Regions from separate parts of the Fictibacillus sp. b24 genome, predicted to be linked through region 1. Evidence: a T-box and tRNA genes for the amino acid it is inferred to sense, from the RefSeq annotation. Region 1 holds a T-box; the other holds one or more tRNA genes.
The links. The T-box of region 1 lies ahead of lysS (lysine--tRNA ligase). A T-box ahead of a tRNA ligase gene usually reads a tRNA of that ligase, here a tRNA-Lys.

Region 1 (11,041 bases):
TCATTTTTGCTGAAGGTTCTTCAAAAGAAAACCAAGTGAGACCAGGTGATTGGAACCGTCCTGTTCCCTCTTCAGCTGTTCTTCATCCGGGCACCGCTGAAAGCGCTTCATTAAAAAGAGAGCCGCTTAAACAGATTGATGATTTCATCTTACAAGAGATGGAAAAACGCACGATGCCTGGTGCTGTTGTACTCGTTGCGCGCAGCGGGAGTATTGCAAAACATGATGCATATGGCTTTTCAGCTCGTTACACCGATGACAAATTTACCGAGATGGACAACCCTGTTGAAATGAAGAAGGATACGATCTTTGACATCGCATCCATCTCCAAACTCTTTACCACTACCGCCGCAATGCAGCTGTATGAACAAGGAATGTTTGAATTAGATGATCCTGTAGGCAAATACATTCCGGAGTTCAACGAAAACGGAAAAGAGAATGTAACGATTAGACAGATCATGACGCACACTTCTGGCTTTGTCGCTTGGATCCCGCTATATAACATGGGAACGAACCGTGAAAATCGCCTGCAGATCGCACTTAAGTACAAACTCAATAAACAGCCTGGCACGACATATACATACAGTGACCTTAACTTAATCACACTTGGCGTTTTAGTTGAACGTCTCACTGGACAGCGTCTTGATGAGTATGTAAAAGAAAACATTACAGAACCACTTGGGATGAATGACACGATGTACAATCCTCCTGCTGAGCTTCGTGAACGTGTCGCAGCAACAGAGTATCAGCCAAACATTGGCCGCGGCATGGTTTGGGGAAGCGTTCACGATGAAAATGCCTGGAGTCTCGATGGAGTTGCTGGACACGCTGGCGTTTTTTCAACCGCTCGTGATCTCGCAGTTTTCGGCCACATGATTCTAAAAAAAGGAAAATATGGCGGCACGGAGATTTTGAAGCCTGAAACAGTTCGCTTGTTAACTGAAAATCAGCTTCCCCAGTTCCCAAGCAACTCTCACGGACTGGGCTGGGAATTGAACCAAGGCTGGTACATGGATTCTCTTGGAAATGAAGAAACACTTGGTCACACAGGCTATACCGGTACATCCATGGTCGTGTCACCAAAAAATCAAACGATTGTTCTGACATTAACGAACCGCGTCCATCCTTCCCGTGCCACAGTTTCCATGAATCCAATCCGACGCAAAGTTGCACAGCTGACTGGTGATGCGATCTCTGTACCATTGGAGCGTAAGGATAACGCATGGTTCGCTGGATATGGTGACAATTTGAAAAAAAGGTTAACGTTTGCTGTAGGTGAAGAGCAGCGTGCGCTTCATTTTAATAACTGGTTCAGCATCGAGGATGGCAGCGATAAAGGACTTCTTCAGGTTTCTAGTGATGGTGAAACGTGGACGACTCTGCCAGACACTTTTACCGGAAAAGAAGAAAGCTGGACTCATGAGAAAGTAGAATTGCCTGAAGGAACAAAGTTGGTTCGCTTCCTCTATCAAACCGATGCATCTGTAAACGGCAGAGGGTGGTATGTGGATGATGTATATGGCACAGATTCTAGCGGTGAGATGAAACCGTTAGCCGTAGAAGAAAACCAATGGGAGGCACGCAGCTGGTAGTCTTTTATTAATTCTAATGGTCTTTTAGAAGGTTTTTACGGGTTTATAGAGAATGAACGGGTAAGAAACATTTGGAGGAATTTTAGATGAATCAGCCACTTATTCAAGAAATGCATTATTTTAGAATGCCCGTTACAGAACTCCAGGAATCTGTTAAATGGTACACCGAACATTTAGGATTTCAATTAAAACATCGTAGCGAGGACTTGGCCGTTGTAGAATTACAATCAGGTCCTCTATTAATCTTAGTAAAAGCAGACCAAAACTCTCGAGGACATTTTACGGTAAACGGACAGAGTGAATTTTCTGTGGCATTTACCACCTCTGACATCCAACAGCTTCACTCCTCTTTCAAAGAACAAGGAATACAGGTCGATGAGATAAAGGAAGACAATGGACATCTCTATTTTCACTTTTTTGATCCTAGCGGAAACAAACTTCAAGTACATAATTAGGAAGCAGAAGAGCAGTTCTTTAGAAAAAGAACTGCCTTCTGTGCCTAGTTTTTGTCTCTTTCGGCTTGTTGTAACCCGCAATCATAACCTATTCTTGCTTTTCCATGAATAAAAAGACGGTTTCTTCCCGATCTAACTTTTGAGTTTTAAAACCCTTGTAGCCTAACTTCTCATAAAAAGAGATGTTTTTCACACTTTTACTGCCGGTAAACAATTCATAGCGACAATGAGCAAACATAAGCTCTACTTCTTTCATTAACTTTTTTCCAATCCCTCTGTTTTGGAAATCTGGATGGACCATTAATCTTCCTATATAACAAATTCCTTCGTTTTCATACGCCCTCACTGAACCGACAATTTTTCCGTGATATATGTATTTTAAAACAATATTGTGTTCAAATGCTTTTTCTACATCCCCAACAGATTGTTTAAGTGGTTCTATCTCGAAATTATCATACAGTTCGGCTTCACTTATATAAGCTAATCTTTGCAACGAGTGGATTTCTGGAGCATCTGAAACATTGGCTTTAGTAATAGACTCCATGTGTTTAGCTCCTAACTTAGTTAAAATATATCAGCTAAATTGGATAATTCTTCATAAATACCATATTCCCTTTAAATGTGTGAACTAAGAAATAAACTTTTTAAAATGCAAAAAAACAGCCCTGAGATTACAGAACTGCTCTTCTCTTTATATTCTGTTACCTCTAAGACTAAATGTGATTTTAGCATTCTTCAACAATGTAACCATCGATATAGCACAACAGCAGCTTCACTCCGTAATAATCCTCTCAGGCCGTGTATACACATTCATAGAACCCCCACGGATAAACCCAACCGTCGTAATTCCAAGCTCTTCGGCCGATTGCAGCGCAAATTCCGTTGGAGCGGATTTTGACAGCACGATCTCACAGCCAATTTTCGCTACCTTCAACAAGATCTCCGACGATATCCGGCCGCTAAACACTATAATCTTATTCCCTATGAAAATATTATTTCTTAAACAGTATCCGTATATTTTATCGAGCGCATTATGCCGACCGATGTCCATTCGGCTCAGCACGATTCCGTTAACATCACAAAGTGCAGCGTTATGCACACCGCCTGTTTCTTGAAAAACACCTGCTCCACTCTGCATCTCTCGCATCAATCGGAAACAGTCCTGAGGTGTTACCTTAACTCGGACATCATTCATCGATTTTGCCGTCAGCGCGTCACTGGCGAATACAAATCCTTGCCGGCTCATTCCGCAACATGACGTTATGTATCTTTTATTCTGCAGATTTCGAAAGAGAGGATTCAGCCGATCGGTCGTCACATGAACATAGCTTCCGTCCTCTTGCACCCATATGTCTTTAATATCTTTATAGTTTCGGATAATACCTTCTGATGCGAGGTAACCAACCACCATGTCCTCAATGTATTCCGGGCTGCACACCATCGTTACGAACTCTTCTCCATTGATCTTAATGGTTACCGGAAGTTCGGTTACAATCGTATCTTCCGCACTGGACGCCTCCCCATTCTTGAACTGCAGAATTTTGCGCTTTGTTACAACAGGCTTCATGATGAGATCACCTCCACTCTATGCAATCGGTTTATCAAATACAAACACGGAAACGGCCATGTCTTCATCCACTTTAAAGTCAGAAAACAGATGAACAAACTTTGCTCCTGTTACATCTTCTAACCCATCTGGCGGTGCTTTTGCGTAAACGTCTTGAATGAGGCGTGTTCTTGCAGCATGCACCATTTCCTTGCCCTCTGCCGTTCTGGCAATAAATTTTTCCGTAGGCGTTAGATTGCCGTACATGGTTGAGATCGCCATGTTTTCTACAAAGACTGTATGAATTTTTTCAGGTCCTTTTCCTAACAGATTCTTTCGCAGTTTACGGATAATATCATTGAAATCATGCACTTTCTTAGACATTTGAATCATCACCACAGTTTCTCCATTTTTTACTAATCATACATGATGCACTTCCTTTTCGCACGTGATTAAAATCGAATGAGAGTTTACAAGTCTTATTGTCCTTTCACATTGTAAACGCTATAATAAGAAGAGAAAAGTTGGAAGAAATCTAGTTGTTGCTGTTTTTCTTCTCTCTTACCGAATTACATAATTTGATGGATTGGCAAAATAGTCAGCTTTAACATGCTCTGCTATTAAACTATTCCACCATGAACTCGCATTTTCTGTACGTGTATAGAATTTGTGCTTTCGTGGTGGATTTTTTTTATATCTTCAAACGAAAGGAAGATTCAATATGAATAAAATGATTCAAATTTCAATAGACGGAAAAACATATGAAGCCCCATTTGGTACGTCCATTCTCGATATCATCAATAAAAACGAACTCTCTCATCCTCAAATCTGCTATACACCACAAGTGGATCCGATTGAAACGTGTGATACGTGTATCGTTGAGGTGAATGGCAAGCTGATGCGGTCTTGTTCTACGATGGCGCTCGATGGCATGAGTATCGAACGAGCATCAACACGAGCGAAAGATGCGCAAAATCAGGCGATGGATCGCTTACTCGAAAACCACCTTCTCTATTGCACGGTCTGCGATAACAACAACGGTAATTGTAAGCTGCACAACACAGCTGAGCTGATGGAAATTGAACATCAATCAGTTCCCTACTCGCCAAAAGAAGAGCCGGTTGATATTGACATGTCTCACCCGTTTTATAGATATGATGCAAATCAATGTATCACATGCGGTCAGTGTGTGGAGGTGTGTCAAAATTTGCAGGTGAACGAAACCCTTTCAATAGACTGGGAACGAGAACGCCCTCGCGTGATCTGGGATGCTGGATCGAGTATCGACGATTCCTCATGTGTCAGCTGCGGACAGTGTGTGACGGTTTGTCCGTGTAACGCCCTGATGGAAAAATCGATGCTTGGTGAAGCTGGGTTTATGACGGGATTAAAAGAAGATCTGCTTGAGCCAATGGTTGAACTTGTAAAAGAAGTCGAACCTGGCTATAGTGGTATTTTTGCTATCTCTGAAGTGGAAGCAGCAATGCGTGAAACACGTACGAAAAAGACAAAGACCGTTTGTACATTCTGTGGTGTTGGCTGTTCGTTCGAAGTATGGACAAAAGGCAGAAAGATTTTAAAAGTGGAACCAAGTGAAGGTCCTGTAAACGCGATCTCCACTTGTGTAAAAGGAAAGTTCGGCTGGGATTTTGTAAATAGCGAAGAGCGACTCACTACCCCGCTTATTCGAAAAGACGGCGTGTTTGTGGAATCTACTTGGGACGAAGCGTTAAACGTGATTGCTGATAAGATGACATCGATAAAAGAAAAGCACGGCAGCAACGCACTTGGTTTTGTTTCTTCATCTAAAATTACAAACGAAGAAAACTATTTGATGCAAAAGTTTGCCCGTCAAGTCATTGGAACGAACAACGTGGACAACTGCTCCCGTTATTGCCAGTCTCCTGCAACGGATGGATTGTTCCGCACGGTTGGTATGGGTGGTGATGCTGGTACGATTCAAGATATCGCGGAAGCAGGCCTCGTGATCGTTGTTGGTGCGAACCCGACAGAAGGTCATCCCGTTCTAGCCACTCGCGTGAAGCGTGCGCATAAGCTTCATGGACAAAAGTTGATCGTAGCTGATCTTCGCAAACACGAACTTGCTGAACGCTCTGATATTTTCATGAGTCCGAAGCAAGGAACAGATCAAGTTTGGCTGATGGCCGTTACGAAGTATATGATCGATAAAGGCTGGCATGATCAGAAATTTATTGAAGAGAACGTTCATTATTTAGAAGAATTTAAAGAAGTACTTGATAAATATACACTTGAATACGCAGAAGAAATTACAGGTCTATCACAAGAAACGATCATTGATGTAGCGAAAATGATTCGTGACGCCGACGGCACATGTGTCCTTTGGGGCATGGGTGTTACGCAAAACACTGGCGGAAGTGATACGTCTGCTGCCATCTCAAACTTACTATTAGCAACCGGAAACTATCGCCGTCCTGGTGCTGGCGCTTATCCATTACGCGGCCACAACAACGTTCAAGGGGCATGTGATATGGGAACTCTTCCTGCTTGGTTGCCAGGTTATCAGCATATTACCGATGACATTGCTCGTGCGAAGTTTGAAAAAGCGTATGGCGTAACGATTGACAGCAAACCTGGTAAGGACAACATTCAAATGGTCGAAGGAATCGGTACTGGCGAGATCAAATCGATGTACTTGGTCGGTGAAGATATGGCCTTAGTGGATTCCAACTCCAATCACGTTCATGAAATGCTGAGTCAGCTTGAATTCTTCGTTGTTCAAGATATCTTTTTAACGAAAACCGCTCAGTACGCAGACGTTGTCTTGCCAGCTGCTCCTTCTCTTGAAAAAGAAGGAACGTTTACGAATACAGAACGCCGCGTTCAACGCTTGTATCAAGCACTGCCAACAACAGGCGGATCGCGACCTGACTGGGAGATCATTCAGGCCATCGCAATCAGAATGGGTGCTGATTGGAACTACAGTCATCCAAGTGAAATTTTTGAAGAGATGGCTGGGCTGGCTCCACTTTTTGGTGAAGCAAACTATGATGTGTTGGAAGGCTGGGGCAGCTTCCTTTGGGGTGATTTTAGCGGAAAGAGTACACCGCTTCTTTACACAGAAGGCTTTAACTTCCCTGATAAAAAAGCTCGTTTCGCACTATCTGACTGGATGCATCCAGCGGAGTTTCCGGAAGAGTTCGATCTTCATATCAACAACGGACGCATGCTCGAACATTTTCATGAAGGAAACTTAACGAACAAATCAAAAGGGATTCAGCACAAGGTTCCAGATGTGTTTGTTGAAGTATCACCTGCTCTTGCAGAAGAACGTGGTGTGATCGACGGATCGGTTGTTCGATTGATATCACCATTTGGAGCCGTGAAGTTGAACGCACTCGTAACCGATCGTGTGAAAAACAACGAGCTGTATCTGCCGATGAACTCGGTAAACAACGAAACTGCCATTAACTTTTTAACAGGTCCAGCAGTTGATCACCGAACACATACACCAGCTTACAAGCAGACGAAAGTACGGATGGAGATCATCAGCCGTGAAGGTGAAGTGAAGCTTCCTGGCAACAATCCGAGAAATAAAAAACGTTATCCGCAGAACGGTGTAGAAGTTCAGAGAAAATGGAACCGTCCAGGCTATGTTCACCTGACGGATGAAGTGTAAGGGGGCGAATTTCATATGGCACAACCAACAACCGTTGTAAAAAAGAACCTAAAAACCGAAGAACAGATTCAGCAGGAAAAGCTCGCCGATCTGCAAAGAGCGTTGGCAGAAAAAGATGCAGCGCTCACAAAGGCGCTCGATTTTATAGGGGAGCTTGATAAGATCGGCGCATTGGAAGCGGCGAACTCCATGCTTGTCGCCAAAGACAAGATTGCAAGTATCGCACTTGGCCAAGCAACCCGTGAACCTGTGACGAATATGATCAACAACCTGATGGGTGCTGCTGGCGTTTTGACGAAGATGGATCCTGAAGTGACGGCTAAGATGCTTGATAGTGTCGTTACTGGCGTTAAATCAGGAGAAAATTTTGTGGAGAGCGATAAAAAGATCGGAGCATTTGATCTTGTGAAGTCGCTGAAAGACCCTGATATTAACCGGGCGATTGGCTTTGGTCTTCACTTTTTGAAAGGCATGGGCCAAGAATTGAAGAAGTAATCATGAGGAAAGGTGACGCTCCCGGTGGGGCGTCACCTTAATCTATTTTGAGATTGGACAGATTACACTCAAGATTGGACAGATTATGGAAGAGAATGGACAAATTATTACTTGAATTGGACAAATTATAATTTCGAACCATTAATTCATTGTCGTAATAAAGCAATCAACCGCTCTTTCCCTACTGAATGAAGAAGTAACGGTATGCGCGGACCGCTGCTGCTGTTCAAAACAAGCTGATAGATAATGCTGAACAACCTTTTTTGGTTGTTTTTCTTCATTTTTTGATCATCCACATGACAAACATCGTATATTTTCCTCATCAGCTCGTCATCTGGCAGTCCAGCTTCATCTTGCAAAACATTCACAAATCCTTCAAGCCACCCTTTCTCCGTATCAGTCAGTGAACCAAAGTATTCTGAATTCTTTTCTTCATTAACATGAAGCACTCTCTCAGGACACCAGTTTCTCAGCCAATACTCCGCCCGGACACAAACTTCTTTTACCTCTTCCAACGTATACTCCTCACCTGTTCTTCTCAATACGTCACGCACTAATGATGCTTCAAAATTTACAAGCGGTAAGATGCTCGCAACATGACTAAACCTTGGCGCTCGTCGTGTTACAGAAGTCATAGATGACAACTCCAGAGCAGCTCCTATCTCTTCTTTCAGCAGCCCTACTTCAGCATGGCTATACCTCTCATATTCCGTATAGTTTCGGATCACATCTTCATCCAATCCGATATGAAAAGAAGAGTTCGGCTGATATTTTGCAAACATGAAAAGAATGACTTCGGGTGTATAAATTTTCAACAGTTCTCCGGGCGTGATATTGTTTCCCGAAGAACTCGACATTTTAGCACCGGTGCCTTTAATGCTGATAAAATCATACGGTTCATACTCTGGCGCATGATGGTTAAAGATATCAGAAACAATTTCCTTTGAAACTCTGTAACTTCCAGTAGCGGAGGAATGGTCCCTCCCACCTGGTTCAAACACCACGTTCTCTGTCATCCATCTCATCGGCCAATCCACTTTCCAATTCAGCTTGATGTTTGTAGCAGCAGAGACTTCAATAGAATTTGAATGACCACATGAACATGTATATTTCAGTGTTTCATTCTGAAAATCTTTAACGTATACCGTATCTTTTCTGCAAATTTCACAATACACATTTATTGGATAAAAGCTCTCTCGCTCTTCAACACTCGGTTCACCTGTTTTAAATGCCGTGAGAATATCATATATTTGCTTGCGATTGTGAAGAGTGTGGACAATTTGTGCATTGTATCTTCTTGATTGGTACTCCTCGCTTTGGTAGATAAACTCAGGAACGATGCCGAACTGACCCAATGACTGCTCGAATTCTTTTTCAAAATGCTCTGCGTACGAATTGTGGCATCCAAACGGGCATGGAATCTCAGAGTATGGCATGCCTATATATTTCTCAAAATACGCGTCCACGTTCTTAGGTACTTTACGAAATCGATCAAAATCGTCCCATGAAAAAATGAAACGTGTTTTCTTTCCCAGCTTTTGCAATGCTCTCACCACAAAATAAGTGGTAACCACTTCACGAAAATTCCCGATATGAACGGAACCGGATGGGCTAATGCCCGACGCACAAACAAAAGTCTCACGATCTGGATTTTTTCTAATTAATTCTTCTGCTATTCGATATGCCCAATGCATAATTGGATCACTCCTCCATTTTTATTAAAAAGAAAAACAAAAAAAGCCCTCACCCCCAAGATTATTCATCTTGAGGACGAGAGCTTATTTAGCATTCGCGGTACCACCTCAATTTGTTAACATGTCGCCATATCAACCTCTTCAGGTACGGCAATGAACAACAATCACTTGCGAATACCCTATCTCTATAACGGGAGATCCCGTTGTAGTATCAGCAAAGATAATTTTGCATCCGTACAAAGCTCGGAGTCTTTTTTTCATTAAGATGCTTATTGCTCTTTCTCACCAACCAAGAGCTCTCTGAAAATAATATGTCTTAATTACTTTTCTCTTCATAGCCATAAATTGTTAAATTTTTATTAGTATAAGCAGTTTTATGGTAGTTGTCAAAACAATTTTTTATTTGTTTTTCTGAATCTCAAAATAAGAAAGATTCCTATACAGACAGAGAAAACTAATAAGCCAACATACAAATACGTATAATCGTTATCGTCATTTTGAACTGCTTCATTACTCGTTTTCACAACAGGCTTTTCTGATTGTTTTTTGAGAAACTCCTCATAATACGCTCTGCTTGTAACGTTATGATGTTGCACTTTACCATCGGAAATCTGGATCATTCCATTAGGTCCCCCGACCGGTGTTAAGAAGCTAAATTCCTTATTTTTATCAAGAAAGAGCAAAAACTCTCCGCCATCTTTTTGAAACTCATCCGCCCAACCTACGTCATATCCATCAATGCCTGCCCTTATTTTTTGGGTCACATCTCCTTTAAACACCTTTTGGACATTGAATTCATAACTCGTAAAAACCATATTTCTCCCTTGTGGTTTACTCGTAAAATCATACTGTCCCATTACAATCACATCAGCTCTTTTATGAACTTCCTCAGGTTCAACTTCCGCCCAGCTTGTTGCATGAGCTTGAGTGTTTATTAACATCATGGATAAAAACATTCCTAATAAAATAACCGCTATAGACTTTTTCATTTTCAACCAATCCCCCTTTATGAATTAGTCGATCGCCATCATTTTTAAGTTTCATGATGGATAAAATGTTTACAAGTCTATACCTTTGGCTTTCCCGACACAATATGCCAATGAAGATGTTTAGAGTCTTGGTAATTTCCTATGTTGGTAATTACTTTACAAGCTCCATGTTCTTTCGTCACTATAGCTGTTACTTCTTTAATCACTTTTATCATTTCGAGTATCAGTTCGTTATCCTCTTCTTTAAGATCAAGAAGAGATGTAATGTGTTTCTTTGGTATCGTTACAATATGTATCGGGTAAAAGGGACTGGTATGATAATAAGCCAAGACATTTTTCGTTTCTAACACTTTTTCTACCGTAGTCTTTCCACTCAACACTTCTTCACAATAAAAATCATTCATTGATATTTCTCACTCCATTGCTTTCTCTAGTCTACAATGTACAAGGTGAGCACTGATAGCTCACCTTGTTTTAAGAATAATTCACATTATACGTTGGTTTAATAACTCCGTTGTCAAAGTGTTTCAAGTCTGTAAGTTCCAGCTTAATATGTGGTTTCACTTCACCAAACAATGGCAACCCTTCACCAATCATCACTGGATTCACTTT
Region 2 (11,041 bases), 860 kb from region 1:
TAAGTGGATTGCCTCAGGATATTAACGATGATGCTACATGCATCGTAGGACAAATAAATATTAGTTAGCTAAACATCATCCATATCAAGATTTTAGGATGGTGTTTTTTGTTTTTAAATTTTTTCTTAAGGTCCTTTTCAAAATATGCTGCTCGGAAAATTTGTTCTGAGTTCTTCTTTGATAAGGTGATTGTAGTGGAAGGTGCGAGACTCCTGCGGGATAAGCGGTCAGGTGAGACCCTTAAGTCGCGAAGCGGCAAGGGGCTCACCGGCTGCCCCGCGGAAAGCGAGCAACCTGAAACGGAAATCAACATCATACAAAAGTATCAATGGAATTTTTACGGAGCAACTTCATTGGTTTATACTAGTACTAATTGATTGAAAAAGGAGTGTTCTTATTGGGACAACCTATTAGTGAACAAGCATTGAGAACAATGGAACAAGAATTAAGTGTAAAGGGCAAACAAATTAATCAAGTTATTGCTCTTTTAGAAGAAGGAAATACAGTTCCATTCATCGCACGTTACCGAAAAGAATTAACAGGCGGTCTGGATGAAGTACAGATTAAAGACATCATGGATCGATGGACGTATTTGCAAAACTTAGCGACTCGAAAAGAAGAAATTATTCGTCTTATCGATGAACAAGGAAAACTTACTGAAGAATTAACAGCTGCCATTTCGAAAGCTCAAAAGCTTCAGGATCTAGAAGATATTTACCGTCCTTATAAACAAAAAAGAAGAACTAAGGCAACGATAGCCAAAGAAAAAGGACTGGAACCACTAGCGCATTGGCTGTTGGAACAAAACAATGATAATCCACTAACAAAAGCTGCAGCATACATAAACGAAGAAAAAGAAGTGCTTTCAGCTGAGGATGCTTTAACAGGTGCAAAAGATATCATTGCTGAAATGCTGTCTGATGATGCAGATATGCGAAAATGGATCCGCGAAGATACATTTTCAAAAGGTGAAATCAAAACGGACGGTAAAAATACCGAAAATGATGAGAAAAAAGTATTTGAAATGTACTACGAATACCAAGAACCGATTCGAAAAATCGTTCCACATCGAGTTTTGGCGGTTAACCGAGGCGAGAAAGAAAATATTTTGAGAGTAAGTATCGTAACTCCATCAGAATTGATTCTTTCTAAGATGGAGAGAAAAACAATCAAGCGTTCCAGTTCGCCAGCTGCAGTTTATATCCGTGAAGCGATGGAAGACGCATATAAGCGGTTGATTGCTCCTTCCATTGAACGTGAAATCCGGACCGCGCTTACTGAACAAGCTGAGGAACGCGCGATTCATATTTTTTCTGAAAATGTGAGAAGCCTTTTGCTGCAAGCTCCGCTGAAGGGGAAGGTAGTTCTTGGCGTCGATCCTGCATATCGAACAGGATGCAAACTAGGTGTAGTAGATGAAACGGGAAAAGTCCTGCACATTCAAACCATTTATCCTACACCGCCGCGGTCAGAGGTTGAAAAATCTGCTGCCATTGTGAAAAAGTTGATCGAACAATACGATATTGAAATTGCTGCGATTGGAAATGGTACAGCATCACGTGAAACAGAACAGTTTATTGCTGAAACACTTAAAGACCTAGAGAAGTCAGTGGCCTACGTAATTGTAAACGAAGCGGGTGCGAGTGTTTATTCGGCATCAAGTGTAGCGCGTGAAGAATTCCCTGACCTTCAAGTTGAGGAAAGAAGCGCTGTATCTATTGCACGAAGACTTCAAGATCCGTTAGCTGAACTTGTAAAGATCGACCCTAAGTCAATTGGGGTTGGTCAGTATCAGCATGATGTTTCCCAAAAAAGACTAGGGGAAGAAATCTCATTTGTGGTTGAGACTGCCGTTAACCAAGTAGGTGTTAACGTAAACACAGCATCTTCTTCATTGCTTCAATATGTTTCAGGTTTGTCCAAAACAGTCGCACAGAACATTATCTTAAAACGGAATGAAGTCGGGAAATTCAAAAACAGAACAGAACTTAAGAAGATTCCGCGTCTCGGTGCGAAAACGTATGAGCAATGTATTGGGTTTCTGCGAGTGGTTGATGGGAATCAGCCGCTTGATCAAACGGGCATACACCCAGAAAGCTATCCAGCGACTAAAGCATTATTAAAGGAACTTGGTTTTACCCCGGCTGATATTGGATCAGAGGCTCTGGCGGAAAAATTAAATTCCCTATCACTAGATCAGACATCTGAAAAACTGGATATTGGAGTACCAACTTTAAAAGATATTATCGAAGGTCTCACTAAACCAGGAAGAGATCCACGTGATGCTTTTTCGGGACCAGTGCTTAAAACAGATGTTCTTAAGATGGAAGACTTATCACAAGGGATGGAACTGCAAGGTACCGTTCGTAACGTCGTTGATTTTGGAGCGTTTGTAGATATCGGTGTTAAACAAGATGGGCTTGTGCACATCTCTAAGTTAACCAATCGTTTTATTAAGAACCCAATGGATGTTGTAAGTGTAGGACAAGTTGTAACCGTATGGGTAGATTCTGTAGATGTAGCTAAACAACGAATCGCCTTAACGATGATTGCTCCTAAATAAGACAACGTGTGGAAAAGCAACAACAAGATAAAGCACTTCTCCAGTAAATTACTCTTCACTGGAGGAGTGTTTTTTGTTATAAAAGAACCAGCACTGATTAAGTAAGCGGATTTGGTAACGATCTTTTTGGTAATAAGCACGACGGAGCTGTCTTTTAAACCATGTTGGCATATAGAGAACCTCCTTGAACTTCCCAATCCGTTATTTGTGTATTAGTCTATGTATAGTAGCTTGTTGATGTGAACTTGAAATATAAGGAGCTTGACCATGACTGACGCGGAATTACAAAAACTTACCGAAGAAATCTCCCTTCAGTTCTTCGATAAACCGTTTCGCCACAGAGCCAGATTTAATAAAAGGCTGCGAACAACAGGAGGACGATATCTTCTAAGATCTCATGACATAGAAATGAACCCGCATCTTTACAAGGCATTCGGCATGGAAGAATTGATCGGGGTTATTAAACATGAGCTCGTGCACTACCATATGCATATAGAAGGCAAGGGATATAAACATGGTGATTACGATTTTAAGTATTGGCTGAATAGAGTAGGCGGCTCTCGCTTCTGTCAGTCCATCCCTGAAAAAAGAAGAGCAGAGAGTTATAAATATCAATATATATGCGCAGACTGTATGCAGTCTTATAAAAGAAAGAGAAGAATTGATACGAAAAAGTATGTATGCGGAAAGTGCCGTGGAAAATTAAAACAGGTTTCTTTAAAATAGAGTATTGACTTCGATTATAGGTATGTGGTAATTTAATTAAGTCGCTGTTAGACATACCTTTTACATAGCTTTCTTAACAAGGTCGTTAAGGTAGCTAAAGCGATAAATGCTCAGAAAAAAACTTCTAAAACAGGTTGACATCTGACGCTGAAACAATTATGATATTAATTGTCCTTAAAAGACATTCCACAGTAGCTCAGTGGTAGAGCTATCGGCTGTTAACCGATCGGTCGTAGGTTCGAGTCCTACCTGTGGAGCCATACAGAGAAGTACCCAAGTGGCTCAAGGGGCTCCCCTGCTAAGGGAGTAGATCGCTAACGCGGTGCGAGGGTTCGAATCCCTTCTTCTCTGCCATGTGGCCCGTTGGTCAAGCGGTTAAGACACCGCCCTTTCACGGCGGTAACACGGGTTCGAATCCCGTACGGGTCACCACTTTATAACATAATAAAGTATACCTATAGATAGATGGACTCGTGGTGTAGTGGTTAACATGCCTGCCTGTCACGCAGGAGATCGCCGGTTCGACCCCGGTCGGGTCCGCCATTTTTTCTAAGGTGTTGGGCTATAGCCAAGCGGTAAGGCATCGCACTTTGACTGCGACATGCGTTGGTTCGAATCCAGCTAGCCCAGCCATTTTTTCTTTTTAAGATAAGTGTTTAAAATATAAACACTAAACCTTATTAACAATAAGAGCCATTAGCTCAGTCGGTAGAGCATCTGACTTTTAATCAGAGGGTCGAAGGTTCGAGTCCTTCATGGCTCACCATTTTCAAATTAATATGCGGGTGTGGCGGAATTGGCAGACGCGCTAGACTTAGGATCTAGTGTCTTTGACGTGGGGGTTCGAGTCCCTTCACCCGCACCATATTAATTTCTTAAATAAGTTGCAGTGCTCATGCGCTGGCATCTAGCCGCGCGGTCGTGGCGGAATGGCAGACGCGCTAGCTTGAGGGGCTAGTGGGGGTATCCCCGTGGAGGTTCGAGTCCTCTCGACCGCACCAACTTTTACAAATAACATATAATGCATTAAAATAGGCGCCCTTAGCTCAGCTGGATAGAGTGTTTGACTACGAATCAAAAGGTCGGGAGTTCGAATCTCTCAGGGCGCGCCATATGTCGGGAAGTGGCTCAGCTTGGTAGAGCACCTGGTTTGGGACCAGGGGGTCGCAGGTTCAAATCCTGTCTTCCCGACCATTCTTTATGCGGGTGTAGTTTAGTGGTAAAACAAGAGCCTTCCAAGCTCTGGTCGTGAGTTCGATTCTCATCACCCGCTCCATTTTTTACGGGCCTATAGCTCAGCTGGTTAGAGCGCACGCCTGATAAGCGTGAGGTCGATGGTTCGAGTCCATTTAGGCCCACCATATGATCGTAAAAATGATCAAAAAAGATTTTAAAAAAGTGCTTGACTTTATAACTTCGATTCGGTAAGATGATAAAGCTGTCTCGAAAAAAGACAAGCCAAACAAGTTCTTTGAAAACTGAACAAAAGAAATAGGTAAGGAATTAAGAATTAATTCCGTCAGTTTTAAATCGAGCAAGACAAACACTTTTATGGAGAGTTTGATCCTGGCTCAGGATGAACGCTGGCGGCGTGCCTAATACATGCAAGTCGAGCGAATGAAGAGGAGCTTGCTCCTCTGATTTAGCGGCGGACGGGTGAGTAACACGTGGGTAATCTGCCTGTAAGACGGGGATAACTCCGGGAAACCGGGGCTAATACCGGATAACAAGAGAAGAAGCATTTCTTCTTTTTGAAAGTCGGTTTCGGCTGACACTTACAGATGAGCCCGCGGCGCATTAGCTAGTTGGTGAGGTAACGGCTCACCAAGGCGACGATGCGTAGCCGACCTGAGAGGGTGATCGGCCACACTGGGACTGAGACACGGCCCAGACTCCTACGGGAGGCAGCAGTAGGGAATCTTCGGCAATGGGCGAAAGCCTGACCGAGCAACGCCGCGTGAGCGATGAAGGCCTTCGGGTCGTAAAGCTCTGTTGTTAGAGAAGAACAAGTACGAGAGTAACTGCTCGTACCTTGACGGTACCTAACCAGAAAGCCACGGCTAACTACGTGCCAGCAGCCGCGGTAATACGTAGGTGGCAAGCGTTATCCGGAATTATTGGGCGTAAAGCGCGCGCAGGCGGTCTCTTAAGTCTGATGTGAAAGCCCACGGCTCAACCGTGGAGGGTCATTGGAAACTGGGAGACTTGAGTGCAGGAGAGAAAAGTGGAATTCCACGTGTAGCGGTGAAATGCGTAGAGATGTGGAGGAACACCAGTGGCGAAGGCGGCTTTTTGGCCTGTAACTGACGCTGAGGCGCGAAAGCGTGGGGAGCAAACAGGATTAGATACCCTGGTAGTCCACGCCGTAAACGATGAGTGCTAGGTGTTGGGGGGTTCCACCCTCAGTGCTGAAGTTAACACATTAAGCACTCCGCCTGGGGAGTACGACCGCAAGGTTGAAACTCAAAGGAATTGACGGGGGCCCGCACAAGCAGTGGAGCATGTGGTTTAATTCGAAGCAACGCGAAGAACCTTACCAGGTCTTGACATCCTTTGACCACTCTAGAGATAGAGCTTTCCCCTTCGGGGGACAAAGTGACAGGTGGTGCATGGTTGTCGTCAGCTCGTGTCGTGAGATGTTGGGTTAAGTCCCGCAACGAGCGCAACCCTTGACCTTAGTTGCCAGCATTCAGTTGGGCACTCTAAGGTGACTGCCGGTGACAAACCGGAGGAAGGTGGGGATGACGTCAAATCATCATGCCCCTTATGACCTGGGCTACACACGTGCTACAATGGATGATACAAAGGGTTGCGAAGCCGCGAGGCCAAGCCAATCCCAAAAAGTCATTCTCAGTTCGGATTGTAGGCTGCAACTCGCCTACATGAAGCCGGAATTGCTAGTAATCGCGGATCAGCATGCCGCGGTGAATACGTTCCCGGGCCTTGTACACACCGCCCGTCACACCACGAGAGTTTGTAACACCCGAAGTCGGTGGGGTAACCCTTTTGGGAGCCAGCCGCCGAAGGTGGGACAGATGATTGGGGTGAAGTCGTAACAAGGTAGCCGTATCGGAAGGTGCGGCTGGATCACCTCCTTTCTATGGAGATTATGAAACAGCTTCGACTGTTTCGTAAGTACACCTATTCTTCTTTTGTTCAGTTTTGAGAGAACTAAATCTCTCTACTTTATATGTTCTTTGAAAACTAGATATCGACATCCAAACAATATGCAAGGCAGATATATTATTTATCTGCGCCAAGCAAGATCTTGATGTGTAAACATCATATAAGGTTAAGCTAGAAAGGGCGCACGGTGGATGCCTTGGCACTAGGAGCCGAAGAAGGACGGGACGAACACCGATATGCCTCGGGGAGCTGTAAGTAAGCATTGATCCGGGGATTTCCGAATGGGGGAACCCACCATCCGTAATGGGATGGTATCCATATCTGAATACATAGGGTATGAGAAGGCAGACCCGGGGAACTGAAACATCTAAGTACCCGGAGGAAGAGAAAGCAAATGCGATTTCCTGAGTAGCGGCGAGCGAAACGGAAACAGCCCAAACCAGAGGGCTTGCCCTCTGGGGTTGTAGGACACTCTACATGGAGTTACAAAGGAACGAAGTAGGTGAAGCGGTCTGGAAAGGCCAGCCAAAGAAGGTAACAGCCCTGTAGCTGAAACTTCGTTCTCTCCTGAGTGGATCCTGAGTACGGCGGGACACGTGAAACCCCGTCGGAATCCGGGAGGACCATCTCCCAAGGCTAAATACTCCCTAGTGACCGATAGTGAACCAGTACCGTGAGGGAAAGGTGAAAAGCACCCCGGAAGGGGAGTGAAATAGATCCTGAAACCGTGTGCCTACAAGTAGTCGGAGCCCATTAACGGGTGACGGCGTGCCTTTTGTAGAATGAACCGGCGAGTTACGATCCCGTGCAAGGTTAAGTTGATAAGACGGAGCCGCAGCGAAAGCGAGTCTGAATAGGGCGACATAGTACGTGGTCGTAGACCCGAAACCGTGTGATCTACCCATGTCCAGGGTGAAGTTCAGGTAACACTGAATGGAGGCCCGAACCCACGCACGTTGAAAAGTGCGGGGATGAGGTGTGGGTAGGGGTGAAATGCCAATCGAACACGGAGATAGCTGGTTCTCCCCGAAATAGCTTTAGGGCTAGCCTCGCGGCAAGATTCCTGGAGGTAGAGCACTGATTGGACTAGGGGCCCCCACAGGGTTACCGAATTCAGTCAAACTCCGAATGCCAGAGAATTATCCGCGGGAGTCAGACTGCGAGTGATAAGATCCGTAGTCAAAAGGGAAACAGCCCAGACCATCAGCTAAGGTCCCAAAGTATACGTTAAGTGGCAAAGGATGTGGAGTTGCCCAGACAACCAGGATGTTGGCTTAGAAGCAGCCACCATTTAAAGAGTGCGTAATAGCTCACTGGTCGAGTGACTCTGCGCCGAAAATGTAACGGGGCTAAACGTATCACCGAAGCTATGGCTTGTACCGTATGGTACAGGGGTAGGGGAGCGTTCGAAGTGCAGCGAAGTCAGACCGGAAGGACTGGTGGAGCGCTTTGAAGTGAGAATGCCGGTATGAGTAGCGAAAGACAAGTGAGAATCTTGTCCATCGAAAGCCTAAGGTTTCCTGAGGAAGGCTCGTCCGCTCAGGGTTAGTCGGGGCCTAAGCCGAGGCTGAAAAGCGTAGGCGATGGATAACAGGTTGATATTCCTGTACCACCTCCTTTCCGTTTGAACAATGGGGGGACGCAGTAAGGTAGGGTGAGCGCACTGATGGAATAGTGCGTCTAAGCAGTTAGGCTGTTGGGTAGGCAAATCCGCCCAACGTGAAGGCTGAGCTGTGATGGCGAGGGAAATTTTAGTACCGAAGTCCCTGATCCTACACTGCCAAGAAAAGCCTCTAGTGAGGAAAGAGGTGCCCGTACCGCAAACCGACACAGGTAGGCGAGGAGAGAATCCTAAGATGATCGGGAGAACTCTCGTTAAGGAACTCGGCAAAATGACCCCGTAACTTCGGGAGAAGGGGTGCTCTGATAGGGTTTATCGCCCGAGAGAGCCGCAGTGAATAGATCCAAGCGACTGTTTAGCAAAAACACAGGTCTCTGCGAAACCGCAAGGTGAAGTATAGGGGCTGACACCTGCCCGGTGCTGGAAGGTTAAGAGGAGGGGTTATCCTTACGGAGAAGCTCTGAATTGAAGCCCCAGTAAACGGCGGCCGTAACTATAACGGTCCTAAGGTAGCGAAATTCCTTGTCGGGTAAGTTCCGACCCGCACGAAAGGTGTAACGACTTGGATACTGTCTCAACGAGAGACCCGGTGAAATTATAGTACCTGTGAAGATGCAGGTTACCCGCGACAGGACGGAAAGACCCCATGGAGCTTTACTGCAGCTTGATATTGGATTTTGGTACAGCTTGTACAGGATAGGTAGGAGCCTGAGAAGCCGGAGCGCCAGCTTCGGTGGAGGCGTCGGTGGGATACTACCCTGGCTGTATTGAAATTCTAACCTTGAACCGTGATCCGGTTCGGAGACAGTGTCAGGCGGGCAGTTTGACTGGGGCGGTCGCCTCCTAAACAGTAACGGAGGCGCCCAAAGGTTCCCTCAGAATGGTTGGAAATCATTCGCAGAGTGTAAAGGCACAAGGGAGCTTGACTGCGAGACCTACAAGTCGAGCAGGGACGAAAGTCGGGCTTAGTGATCCGGTGGTTCCGCATGGAAGGGCCATCGCTCAACGGATAAAAGCTACCCTGGGGATAACAGGCTTATCTCCCCCAAGAGTCCACATCGACGGGGAGGTTTGGCACCTCGATGTCGGCTCATCGCATCCTGGGGCTGAAGTAGGTCCCAAGGGTTGGGCTGTTCGCCCATTAAAGCGGTACGCGAGCTGGGTTCAGAACGTCGTGAGACAGTTCGGTCCCTATCCGTCGCGGGCGCAGGAAATTTGAGAGGAGCTGTCCTTAGTACGAGAGGACCGGGATGGACACACCGCTGGTGTACCAGTTGTTCCGCCAGGGGCATAGCTGGGTAGCTACGTGTGGACGGGATAAGTGCTGAAAGCATCTAAGCATGAAGCCCCCCTCAAGATGAGATTTCCCATCACGTTAAGTGAGTAAGACCCCTTAGAGATGATGAGGTTGATAGGTCTGGTGTGGAAGCGTGGTGACACGTGGAGCTGACAGATACTAATCGGTCGAGGGCTTATCCTTAAAATGCATAACGTTTGGAAACGTCGTATCTAGTTTTGAGAGAACATACTCTCTAAACTTAATAAATCATGGTTAACGTCATGATAAGGTCTAGTGATGATGGCGAAGAGGTCACACCCGTTCCCATACCGAACACGGAAGTTAAGCTCTTCAGCGCCGATGGTAGTTGGGGGTCTCCCCCTGTTAGAGTAGGACGTCGCTAGGCAAATGAGGAAGATGGATGAAAATCCATCTTCTTTTTTTGTGTTATGAAAGATTGAGGGATCTAGAAAGAGAAAAAGGAAGAAGATGGCCGCAACCATCTTCCAGCACGCTATATTCTTCAGCATAAGCTCCCAAAATCCAACCAAAAGCAACACTTCAGCTCTTACAACGACCATCCAAGCATCAATCTCACCAAAACAATCCTGATTTCGCCCTCAAAACCTCTCCACATCAACCCGACCAAACATAATTTCACGGTAATCATCTATATTTTCACGGATAAGTGTCATAATTTCACGTATAAAAATTATTATCCGATTTTCGACACCAATTGCTATTAAATACCGAGCACGTTACCAACTGGACTCCTATTAACTAAACTCCTCCACTACAATTAGAGTACAAGCAAATCCCCACACCTTATTTCCACAAAGATTTATGCTACACTAGAAACTAAAAACAATGGGGAGGCCATATATAATGAAAAACGTTCATTTTGATACTTCCAGTGTACATGCTAGTGGTCATAAAAGTGTAAAGTCGGTAAGTAAAATCAATCCGATCTACCAGACATCGGCTTTTTCTTTTACGGACTTAGATGATTTAGAGGATTATTTTAGAGGAAAGAACGATTACTTATATACAAGAATGAACAATCCCAACCAGAATGATTTTGCGAATGGTGTGGCTCAGCTGGAACAAGCTCCTGCGGGGGTCGTGACTTCATCGGGTATGTCAGCCATTTTAGTCGGCATCTTATCCGTTGTTCAAAGCGGTGATCATATCTTAGCATGTGATGATCTCTATGGAGGAACATATCAGCTTCTCTCTGATGATTTAAGGAGCTTTGGAATCGAGACGACATTCGTTTCCTTTAAAGATACCGATGAAATAAAAAGAAATATTCAATACAATACAAAACTGATCTATTCTGAATCCATAACAAATCCTCTGTTGCGTGTAGAAGATCTAGAGTCACTTGTTGCAATTGCTAAAGAACATAATCTTACAACGATGATTGATAACACTTTTGCAACGCCTTATGTGTTACAGCCGTTCACGAAGGGTGTAGATTTAGTTGTTCACAGTGCAACCAAATATCTGAATGGGCATAGTGATGTTACAGCTGGAGTTGTTGTCGGCAGGGAAGATCTCGTTGTAAAAGCACAAGCAAAAATGATTCATCTTGGCTGTAATCTTGGACCGTTTGATGCGTGGCTGGCTTCAAGAGGATTAAAGACGTTAAGCGTGCGTATGGAGCGTCATATCTCTAACGCAACCGAATTAGCACGTGAGCTAAAAGAAACAGCAGGAATTAAAA

Region 2: it has a tRNA-Lys gene. The T-box ahead of lysS (lysine--tRNA ligase) is inferred to sense a tRNA for this amino acid. The anticodon was not compared.

What each region holds. Positions count from the first base shown of each region.
Region 1 covers NZ_JAUCES010000005.1:2,938,739-2,949,779, forward strand. The annotation lists gene QUF49_RS15370 (serine hydrolase domain-containing protein) at 1-1,592, shown strand, start outside; gene QUF49_RS15375 (VOC family protein) at 1,679-2,047, shown strand; gene QUF49_RS15380 (GNAT family N-acetyltransferase) at 2,136-2,591, opposite strand; gene fdhD (formate dehydrogenase accessory sulfurtransferase FdhD) at 2,820-3,614, opposite strand; gene QUF49_RS15390 (DUF2294 domain-containing protein) at 3,633-3,977, opposite strand; gene fdhF (formate dehydrogenase subunit alpha) at 4,324-7,251, shown strand; gene QUF49_RS15400 (DUF1641 domain-containing protein) at 7,267-7,746, shown strand; gene lysS (lysine--tRNA ligase) at 7,893-9,440, opposite strand; T-box leader at 9,510-9,785, opposite strand; gene QUF49_RS15410 (hypothetical protein) at 9,827-10,435, opposite strand; gene QUF49_RS15415 (HIT domain-containing protein) at 10,507-10,833, opposite strand; gene QUF49_RS15420 (dihydrofolate reductase family protein) at 10,904-11,041, opposite strand, start outside.
Region 2 covers NZ_JAUCES010000005.1:3,796,857-3,807,897, reverse strand. The annotation lists gene QUF49_RS19995 (PP2C family serine/threonine-protein phosphatase) at 1-68, shown strand, start outside; gene QUF49_RS19990 (hypothetical protein) at 186-377, shown strand; gene QUF49_RS19985 (Tex family protein) at 434-2,563, shown strand; gene cmpA (cortex morphogenetic protein CmpA) at 2,612-2,734, opposite strand; gene QUF49_RS19975 (SprT family protein) at 2,831-3,289, shown strand; tRNA gene QUF49_RS19970 (tRNA-Asn) at 3,475-3,549, shown strand; tRNA gene QUF49_RS19965 (tRNA-Ser) at 3,553-3,643, shown strand; tRNA gene QUF49_RS19960 (tRNA-Glu) at 3,647-3,721, shown strand; tRNA gene QUF49_RS19955 (tRNA-Asp) at 3,757-3,832, shown strand; tRNA gene QUF49_RS19950 (tRNA-Gln) at 3,848-3,922, shown strand; tRNA gene QUF49_RS19945 (tRNA-Lys) at 3,980-4,055, shown strand; tRNA gene QUF49_RS19940 (tRNA-Leu) at 4,071-4,154, shown strand; tRNA gene QUF49_RS19935 (tRNA-Leu) at 4,205-4,290, shown strand; tRNA gene QUF49_RS19930 (tRNA-Arg) at 4,325-4,401, shown strand; tRNA gene QUF49_RS19925 (tRNA-Pro) at 4,407-4,483, shown strand; tRNA gene QUF49_RS19920 (tRNA-Gly) at 4,492-4,565, shown strand; tRNA gene QUF49_RS19915 (tRNA-Ile) at 4,574-4,650, shown strand; rRNA gene QUF49_RS19910 (16S ribosomal RNA) at 4,838-6,387, shown strand; rRNA gene QUF49_RS19905 (23S ribosomal RNA) at 6,580-9,516, shown strand; rRNA gene rrf (5S ribosomal RNA) at 9,606-9,721, shown strand; gene QUF49_RS19895 (trans-sulfuration enzyme family protein) at 10,201-11,041, shown strand, end outside.